Regions from separate parts of the Pseudomonas sp. NyZ480 genome, predicted to be linked through region 1. Evidence: predicted binding sites of a transcription regulator. Region 1 holds the regulator's gene; each other region holds the start of a gene.
The links. The regulator sigma-54, encoded in region 1, starts transcription at its own class of promoters, with help from an activator protein. The targets are predictions, from matches to a motif close to ANTGGCATNNANNTTGCTNT.

Region 1 (3,272 bases):
CGGAAATCGGCCCTAGCAGCTCGCTTTCGACACGGATCGCCTCGGCCAGCGAACGGTTGGCATTGGTCAGCGGATGGCGTCGCCGGGTCTCCGAGAAGCGTTTGAGCAGCGTTTCTTCATCAGCGTCCAGAAACAGGACATCGCACTGGATGTGCCTGCCACGAGCTTCTTCGAGCAACTCGGGAAACCGCGTCAGGTGGCTGGGCAGGTTGCGGGCATCGATGGAGACAGCAACCTTGGGCTGCTGCAACTCGGTGTTGATCAGCGCGTTCTCCGCCAACTGCGGCAGCAGCCCGGCGGGGAGGTTGTCGATGCAGTAGTAGCCGTTGTCTTCCAGCACATCAAGGGCGGTACTCTTGCCCGAACCGGAGCGGCCGCTGACGATGATCAGGCGCATGTTCAGTGCTCGTTCTGTACGTCCAGGACTACCTGGAACAGGGCCTCGCTGCTGTCGGCGGCACGCAGGCGATCGCGGACCTCCTTGCGATCGAGCATGCTGGCGATCTGGCGCAGCAGTTCAAGGTGGGCATCGGTGGCCGCTTCGGGGACCAGCAGGACGAACAGCAGGTCTACCGGTGCGCCATCAATGGCGTCGTAGTCGATAGGGGCATCCAGATGCAGCAGTGCGCTGACAGGTGCCGTGCAGCCTTCGAGTCGGCAGTGGGGGATGGCAATACCGTTGCCGAAACCGGTCGAGCCGAGCTTTTCACGACCGACCAGTTTTTCGAAGACGTCTTGCATCTCCAGTTCTGGAACTTGTTCGGCAATCAGTGTGGCGACCTTCTCGAGGGCGCGCTTTTTACTGCCTCCCGGCACGTTCACGAGGGAACGGCCGGGGGTCAGGATGGTTTCAAGTCGGATCATGGATGAGGGGGATCAGCGGGCGGCTGCACCTTGCAGCAGGCTTTGCTGTTTTTCCTTGTGTTTTTTCAGTTGGCGGTCGAGCTTGTCGGCCATGGCGTCGATCGCTGCATACATGTCTTCGTGTTCCGCGTTTGCGACCACTTCGCCACCAGGAATCTGCAGGGTCGCTTCGACCTTCTGTTGCAGCTTCTCGACTTTCAGGATGACCTGCACGTTGGTGATCTTGTCGAAGTGACCCTCCACGCGCTTAAGCTTTTGCTCTACGTATTCGCGCAGAGGGGAGGTGACTTCTACATGGTGTCCACTGATGTTGACTTGCATACAGCTTCTCCTTTGTTGCCCGTGCATAAAGAGGCAGGTATTGCACCTGCCCCGCAAACGCTGTGGCACATTCAGGGGCTACATCAGTCGCTTGCGCTCGCTCGACGGCGCGATGCCGAGGGACTCGCGGTACTTGGCGACGGTGCGACGGGCTACCTGAATGCCTTGTGCCTCCAGTAAACCAGCGATCTTGCTGTCACTCAATGGCTTTTTCTGATTTTCCGCCGCAACCAGTTTCTTGATGATCGCGCGGATCGCCGTAGACGAGCATTCTCCGCCTTCGGAGGTGCTCACATGGCTGGAGAAAAAGTATTTCAGTTCGTAGATGCCGCGCGGCGTGTGCATGTATTTCTGGGTGGTTACCCGGGAAATGGTCGACTCGTGCATGCCCACCGCTTCGGCGATGTCGTGCAGGACCAACGGCTTCATCGCTTCGTCGCCGTGGTCGAGGAAACCGCGCTGGTGTTCGACGATCTGGGTGGCGACCTTCATCAGGGTCTCATTGCGGCTTTGCAGGCTCTTGATGAACCAACGCGCCTCTTGCAGCTGATTGCGCATGAAGGTGTTGTCGGCGCTGGTGTCGGCACGGCGGACGAAACCGGCATACTGCGGATTGACCCGCAGCCGTGGGATCGCCTCCTGGTTCAGCTCGACCAGCCAGCGGTCGTTGTCCTTGCGCACGATCACGTCGGGGACCACATACTCCGGCTCACTGGATTCGATCTGCGAGCCCGGTCGTGGGTTGAGGCTCTGTACCAGTTCGATGACCTGGCGCAGTTCGTCTTCCTTGAGCTTCATGCGGCGCATCAGCTGGCTGTAGTCGCGGCTGCCGAGCAGGTCGATGAAATCGACCACCAGGCGCTTGGCTTCGCTCATCCACGGCGTGCTGGCGGGCAGTTGGCGCAGTTGCAGCAGCAGGCACTCGCCAAGATTGCGAGCGCCCACCCCGGCAGGCTCGAATTGCTGGATGCGGTGCAGGACGGCTTCGACCTCGTCCAGCTCGATGTCCAGCTCGGGGTCGAAGCCCTCGCAGATTTCTTCGAGGGTATCCTCGAGGTAGCCCTGGTCGTTGATGCTGTCGATCAGGGTCACGGCGATCAGGCGGTCGGTGTCGGACATCGGCGCCAGGTTCAGTTGCCACAGCAGGTGGCTCTGCAGGCTCTCGCCCGCGGAGGTGCGGGTGGTGAAGTCCCACTCGTCATCATCGTTGCTGGGCAGGCTGCTGGCACTGGTCTGGTAGATATCTTCCCACGCGGTGTCGACGGGAAGCTCGTTGGGAATGCGCTCGTTCCACTCACCGTCTTCCAGGTTCTCGGCGCTTGGTGCGCTTTCCTGGAAACTGTTGTCCTGAACTTCGGCGACCGGTTTGTTCTCGGCGTTGTCCGCCATCGGGTCGCTGTTGTCGAAGTCGTCGCCGTCTTCCTGACGTTCGAGCATCGGATTGGACTCCAGCGCTTCCTGGATTTCCTGCTGGAGGTCCAGGGTAGAGAGCTGAAGCAGGCGGATGGCCTGTTGCAACTGCGGTGTCATCGTCAGTTGCTGGCCCATTTTTAGGACGAGCGATGGTTTCATGGCTGGGGCTAAATACCTTGTTCGCCGGCGCGCATGCGCCATCCACTACACGAGGGCGCCGGAGCGCCAAATCAAGCAAGTTTTATGCCTTAAATTGTAGCGTTTGCCTAGAGCGCTGTAACAACTTAAGCCTCGATGAGGCGGGATTGCCAGTGCTCCAGGCGCGCCGGGGTCAGAGTCGGAACTCGTGACCCAGGTAAACTTCCTTGACCAGATCGTTGGCCAGGATGGTCTCGGCATCGCCCTCGGCGATCAGTCGACCATCGTTGACGATGTACGCGGTTTCGCAGATGTCCAGGGTCTCGCGGACGTTGTGGTCGGTGATCAGTACACCGATGCCCTTGGCCTTGAGGTGGTGGATGATCTGCTTGATGTCGCCTACGGAAATCGGGTCGACACCGGCGAAAGGTTCGTCCAGCAGGATGAACTTCGGCGCGGTCGCCAGGGCCCGGGCGATTTCCACGCGGCGACGCTCGCCGCCGGACAGGCTCATGCCGAGGTTGTCGCGGATGTGG
Region 2 (3,272 bases), 2.7 Mb from region 1:
GCTCGCCACGCCGGCAGCGAGCGCAAACCGGCAGAAAGACTCTGCCCGGCCTCGGAGAGGCCGACGGGACATTACAGTCAACAAGTGAGGGCAACACCCTATGAGAAGACTTAAGCGTGATCCGTTGGAAAGAGCATATTCACGTGGCTACCAATACGGGGTCACCGGCAAATCCCGCGAACTTTGCCCCTTCAATCTTCCTTCTGTTCGCCAAGCCTGGATCAACGGCTGGCGTGAAGGTCGCGGTGATAACTGGGACGGAATGACTGGCACCGCTGGCATCCATAGACTCAACGAAAATCACGCCGTTGGCTGAACGAGGACACTGAATTCGATTTACCATGCGCGCCCTATCCGGGCGGCGGGCTAAGGCCCAGGGGCCCCTTTCAAGGGGCCCTTTTTTATGCCCGCGCGTTTTATGTACGGGGCATGGCAGCGATGGCGTCGACAGCCTCACGGATCAGCGCAGGGCCTTTGTAGATGAACCCCGAGTAAATTTGCACCAGGCTTGCGCCCGCGGCGATTTTTTCGGCAGCGTGACGGCCTTCGGTAATACCGCCCGCCGCGATGATCGGCAACTTGCCGGCCAGCTCCCCTGCCAACACCTTCACCGTATGAGTGCTCTTTTGCAGCACTGGCGCCCCCGACAGACCACCGGCTTCACCACCGTACGGCAACCCCTCGACGCCTTCACGACCCAGGGTGGTGTTGGTGGCGATGACCGCGTCCATACCCGATTCGACCAACGCGCCAGCCACCTGGGCGGTTTCCTCGTCGCTCATGTCCGGCGCGATCTTGATGGCCAGCGGTACACGCTTGCCATGCTCGACCGCGAGTTTCTCGCGACGCTCGGCCAAGGTACCGAGCAACTGCTTGAGCGAGTCGCCGAACTGCAGGCTGCGCAGGCCGGGGGTGTTCGGCGAGCTGACGTTGACCGTGATGTAGCTGGCCTCGCGGTAGACCTTTTCCAGGCAGATCAGGTAGTCGTCGACCGCACGCTCGACCGGGGTATCGAAGTTCTTGCCGATGTTGATGCCCAGCACACCGTCGTAACGCGAAGCACGCACGCGCTCGAGCAAGTGGTCGACCCCCAGGTTGTTGAAGCCCATGCGGTTGATGATCGCCGTCGCCTCCGGCAGACGGAACAGCCGCGGCTTGGGATTGCCTGGCTGCGGACGCGGAGTCACGGTGCCGATCTCGACGAAGCCGAAACCCAACTGGGCAAAGCCGTCGATGGCTGCGCCGTTCTTGTCCAGGCCGGCGGCCAGGCCCACCGGGTTGGCGAAGTTCAAGCCCATGACGGTCACCGGCAACGCCGCTGGCTGCTTGCACAGCAGGCCGTTGAGACCGAGGCGGCCACCGGCGCCAATCAGGTCCAGGGACAAGTCGTGGGAGGTTTCCGGGGAAAGCTTGAACAGCAGCTGGCGGGCCAGGGTATACATGGGCGGGCAAGACTCGCGGTGAGTGAGGTGGCGATTATAGCCAGCGCGCGCCCGGCATGACAGGGCCTTGGCACATCGGTTGCTTCGATTGCCTGACACAGCCTATTCAGTACGGGCGAGGAATCTTGTGAACACAGTACCCCCGGCAATGCCCTTGGCATGGGTGAACGGCAGTGACGCGCCGGAAAAGCCCAGCCTGAACATCGGCTTCATGGCCCTGACCGACTGCGCATCGGTAGTGGTCGCAGCCACCCAGGGCTTCGCCCAACAACATGGCCTGACCCTGAACCTCAAGCGCCAGGGCTCCTGGGCAGGACTGCGCGACAAACTGGTCAGCGGCGAGCTGGATGCCGCGCATTGCCTGTACGGCCTGATATACGCAGTCCACCTGGGGATCGGCGGCGTACCGGCCAGCGCCATGGCGGTGCTCATGGGCTTGAACCAGAACGCCCAGGCCATCAATCTCTCCCCGGCCCTGCAACGCAAGGGCGTGACCAACCCTGAAGCATTGGCGCGCCTGGTGCACCAACAAGGCGCGCGCCTGACCTTCGCCCAGACCTTCCCCACCGGCACCCATGCCATGTGGCTGTACTACTGGCTGGCAAGCCAGGGTATTCATCCGCTGGACGACGTGAACAGCGTGGTGGTGCCCCCTGCGCAAATGGTCGCGCACGTTCAGGCCGGTCGCATCGACGGGTTCTGCGTCGGCGAGCCCTGGTCGGCCGACGCCGTGGCCAAAGGCCAGGGCTTCACCCTGGCAACCAGCCAGTCGATCTGGCCGGACCACCCCGAGAAAGTCCTGGGCTGCGCACGCGCCTTCGTCGAACAGTACCCCAACAGTGCCCGCGCGCTGGTCAAGGCGGTGTTGGCCGCTAGCCGCTTCATCGAGCAGAGCCAGGAGAACCGCCATGGCACCGCGCAACTGCTCAGCGGCAGCGCGTACCTGGACACGCCCCTGGAACGCATCGAGCCGCGCTTGCTTGGCGACTACCAGGATGGCCTTGGCAACCACTGGCAGGACCGACACGCCCTGCGCCTGTTCGACGAGGGACGGGCCAACTTGCCCTACCTGTCCGACGGCATGTGGTTCATGACCCAGTTCCGCCGCTGGGGCCTGCTGCGCGAAGACCCCGACTACCTTGCCGTGGCCCGCCAGGTGCAGCAACTAGACGTGTATCGGGACGCCGCGAATGCCATAGGCGTGCCCTGCGATGCACCCGCCATGCGCAGCAGCCTGCTGATCGACGGAATCCGCTGGGACGGTAGCGACCCCCACGCCTACGCCCGCAGCTTCCGCCTGCACGCCCTGGGCGATGCCCGCGGCGCACGTATCGGTCTGTGAGGGTGACGAACATGCTACGCATCCTGCTGATCGACGACACGCAAAAAAAAGTCGGCCGCCTCAAGGCCGCGCTGAGCGAGGCCGGCTTCGAGGTGATCGAAGCCCCAGGGCTGACCATCGACCTGCCCGCCTGCGTCGAAACGGTGCACCCGGACGTGGTGTTGATCGACACCGACTCCCCGGACCGCGATGTCATGGAGCAGGTGGTGCTGGTCAGCCGCGATCAACCACGGCCAATCGTGCTGTTCACCGACGAACATGACCCCGGCGTCATGCGCCAGGCGATCAAGGCCGGGGTCAGCGCCTACATCGTCGAAGGCATCCATGCCGCGCGGCTCCAGCCCATTCTAGATGTCGCCATGGCCCGTTTCGAAAGCGACCAGGCGCTCAAGGCCCAGTTGCTGGCGCGTGACCAGCAGCTGGCCGAACGCAAGCGCATCGAACAGGCTAAGGGCCTGCTGATGAAGATGAAGGACTGCAACGAGGAA
Region 3 (3,272 bases), 1.7 Mb from region 1:
CCCTGGTTGATACGGGCACCGGCCTGAGCAGTCTTGAAGCCAGCCTGGGGATAGAACTCGTTCCAGCGCTGGTGCGACCAGCCTTTTCCTGGTGGGCGGCCTTCAGCCGGCGAGCCGATCGGTTGGCGATTGAGAAACATCTCGATCTGCGCTTTCCAGGGGTTGCGGTCGAGGGTGTTCGAATACTGGGTGGGGAACGGGTACAGGCCTGGCTGCTTGAGGAAGGCTTCCAGGGCGTTGCCGTTCGGGCTGCTGCGGGCGACGATGTTGGGGTCCTGTGCCGGCGCCTGGCCGAGCGTGGGGACCGGAAAAGTGAGCGTCGGCGGCGGCAAGGTAGGGTCGAGTTTTTCCGGGCCGAATTCCTCGAACAGCAGTAACTGCTGGGTGAAGGGTTGGGCGCCGAACAGCGGACTTGGCTTGCCATTGGTCGGGTAGTTGCGCGAGGTCTGCTGGGCAGGCTGCAACACGTTGTCGATACGTACCGTGTTGCGGTCGCCGTACATGCCGTCCTTGAGTTCAAGAGCACCTTCGTTGGCTTCCGGCATGGTGTCCAGGTTGAGCAAGGCCTGGGTAGGGTCTGCTGGCTGGTCGGTATAGGCCGAGGCGTCCGTGGGGGGCGGCTGGCTCACATCATCCATCGAAGCGGCCAGGGCCGAGGCTAGTCCGAGGCCAAGCATCAGCGCAGTGACTGATGACAGCCTGAACGCAGGGTTGCAGGGACTGACCACGGCTTGTTTTTTCATGGTGTAAAGCCTCGCTCGCGGCTAAATGGCCTGGGGCCATCGATGGCGTATTGCCTTGTCGAGAGGGCAGGAGCAACGCCTGTGCCAACCTTTGCTCAAGTAATGCTTTGTTAAACAAAACCTTGTGGCGCCTGATGCTGGCGAAATAATGGAGCGTCAAAAATGGGTATAGATCCCCACAACCGGGGAATCTGACAGCCCATTTTCGGTGGTTGGACGGATGCAAGGCGTACCGAATGACTCGCTTCAGCCCAGGGTAATCCGAGTAAGTCCGGCGACTGGTCGGGCCATCATTCGCCGGAGCAGAGCACGATAACTACCGATGAATACCCTCGAGTGGCGATCAGACGACTTCATGGGGTGAAATCAATGACGGTCACTCTCGGGGCCGGAGCAATTGAATGCGCACCAACAACAGGCGCTTTGACAAGCTCACGTATCCCACGGTTACAAACCCCGCCAAGCAAATAGATTCCAATTCAAGCAGTTAGCGCAATTTCGTAGACGATACGCAGGATTGGCAGGTCAATTGCTTTGCCTGCTGGGAAACTAAATTGAACCACAGGAAGTTTTGTCGCCGTTCTTACCGAGCTTTCCTGCGGTTCGAATCCAGCCCGGTTACCCGACAGCGGGTTGGATATTTTTCCCGTCGGTTGGAGGCAGAAGGCATGATCCGGTTTTCCCATGTGTGCCGCGGTACGTTGGGTTTTTCCCTTTTGTTCGCAAGTGCCACCGCCCTTGCCAGCGAGGCCCCGCCAGCCATCGACAGCGGTGACACTGCCTTCGTCGCGGTGTGTTCGCTGGTGGTGCTGCTGATGACCCTGCCAGGGCTGGCGCTGTTCTACGGTGGCATGGCGCGTACCAAGAACGTGCTGTCGATCCTGATGCAGGTGTTCTGCACCGCGGCACTGATGTCCGTGCTGTTCGCGCTCTACGGTTACAGCCTGACCTTTACCGACGGCGGTGCCTTGCAGTCGGTGCTCGGCGGCCTGGACAAGCTGTTCATGGTGGGCATCACCAAGGATTCGGTGGTTGGCACCATTCCGGAATACCTGTACTTCCTGTTCATGCTGCTGTTTGCCGCCATTACCCCGGCGATCATCGTCGGCGGCCTGGCCGAACGCATGAAGTTCGCCGCGGTGATGGTGTTCATGGTGGTGTGGCTGACCATCAACTACATCCCCATGGCGCATATGGCCTGGGGCGGTGGTTGGGTGTTCAACCTCGGCGTACAGGACTTCGCCGGGGGTAACGTGGTGCACCTGAACGTCGGCATCGCCGCGTTGGTAGGGGCCTGGTTGCTGGGGCGCCGCCGTGGTTTTGGAACGCCCTCGCTGGCACCGCACAACATGACCATGACCCTCACCGGTGGCTCGCTGCTGTGGGTGGGCTGGTTGGGCTTCTGCGGCGGTTGCGCCCTGGCCGCCAATGGCTTTGCCATGTTGGTGATGGTCAACACCATGCTCGCCAGTTGCGCCGGGGCGCTGGGCTGGATGTTGGTCGAGTGGCAGCACCGTGGCCGGCCGAGCATGTTCGGTGCGCTGTCCGGCGCCATCGCCGGGCTGGTGGCGATTACCCCGGCTTGCGGTTATGTCGGCCCCATGGGCGCCATTCTGCTTGGGCTGATCGCAGGTCCCGTGTGTGTCTGGTCGGTGGAGAAACTCAAGCCGATGATTGGCCTGGACGATGCCTTCGACGTGTTCGGCGTGCACGGCGTCGCTGGCATCCTGGGTGGGCTGCTGACCCCGGTGTTCGCACTGACGGCCATCGGTGGACAGGGCTTCGCCGACGGCCGTGGGTTGCTCGACCAAGTGTTGGTCAATGCCGGTGCGATCCTGTTCAGCGTGGCGTTCTCGGGCATTACCAGCTTGATCGCGTACAAGGTTGCCGGTGCGCTGTGCGGTGGATTGCGGGTGGATGAAGAGTCCGAAGTGGACGGGCTTGACCTCTCTGCCCACGGTGAAGTGGGCTACAAATATTCCAACTGAGGGCTGCGCCGATGAAACTGATTACCGCGATCATCAAGCCCTTCCGCCTGGACGCTGTGCGCGAGGCCCTCACCGAGGTAGGGGTGAGTGGCGTCACGGTCACCGAAGTGAAGGGTTATGGGCGGCAGAAAGGGCATACCGAGGTATACCGAGGTGCCGAGTACCTGGTGGAGTTGTTGCCCAAGGTCAAGCTTGAAATCGTGGTGAGGGATGGCGTTTGCCAGCTGGCCGTCGAAGCGATTCTGAAGGCGGCGCGCACCGGCAAGATCGGGGACGGCAAGGTCTTCATCCAGGATCTGGAGGGGGTTATCCGGATAAGGACCGCAGAGATGGGGGACGATGCGGTCTGAGCGTTGATGCGGGGCTGCGCAGCAGCCCCAAACCTCTCGAATCAGGCGCGCACGCGCGCCTTCTGTGGGTCATACGCGACGGTGCTGGACGCCACGATCGCGCGAATACGCTTCTGCTGGCCGTCCAACTTGCCGACTTCCAGCTCGGTACCCGGCTCGCCATAGGCAACGTCCAGTCGACACAAAGCGAT

Region 2: a site for sigma-54 is predicted at 1,509-1,528, ahead of P3R38_RS07725 (CmpA/NrtA family ABC transporter substrate-binding protein). Genes of this name have one in related genera too.
Region 3: a site for sigma-54 is predicted at 1,260-1,279, ahead of P3R38_RS12240 (ammonium transporter). Genes of this name have one in related genera too.

Annotation. Positions count from the first base shown of each region.
Region 1 is NZ_CP120626.1:4,371,093-4,374,364, reverse strand. It holds gene rapZ (RNase adapter RapZ) at 1-397, opposite strand, end outside; gene ptsN (PTS IIA-like nitrogen regulatory protein PtsN) at 400-864, opposite strand; gene raiA (ribosome-associated translation inhibitor RaiA) at 877-1,185, opposite strand; gene P3R38_RS20090 (RNA polymerase factor sigma-54) at 1,264-2,757, opposite strand; gene lptB (LPS export ABC transporter ATP-binding protein) at 2,930-3,272, opposite strand, start outside.
Region 2 is NZ_CP120626.1:1,700,745-1,704,016, reverse strand. It holds gene P3R38_RS07735 (ribosome modulation factor) at 101-316, shown strand; gene P3R38_RS07730 (quinone-dependent dihydroorotate dehydrogenase) at 417-1,442, opposite strand; gene P3R38_RS07725 (CmpA/NrtA family ABC transporter substrate-binding protein) at 1,570-2,784, shown strand; gene P3R38_RS07720 (ANTAR domain-containing protein) at 2,796-3,272, shown strand, end outside.
Region 3 is NZ_CP120626.1:2,684,320-2,687,591, forward strand. It holds gene P3R38_RS12235 (multicopper oxidase domain-containing protein) at 1-743, opposite strand, end outside; gene P3R38_RS12240 (ammonium transporter) at 1,412-2,731, shown strand; gene P3R38_RS12245 (P-II family nitrogen regulator) at 2,743-3,081, shown strand; gene P3R38_RS12250 (aminomethyltransferase family protein) at 3,123-3,272, opposite strand, start outside.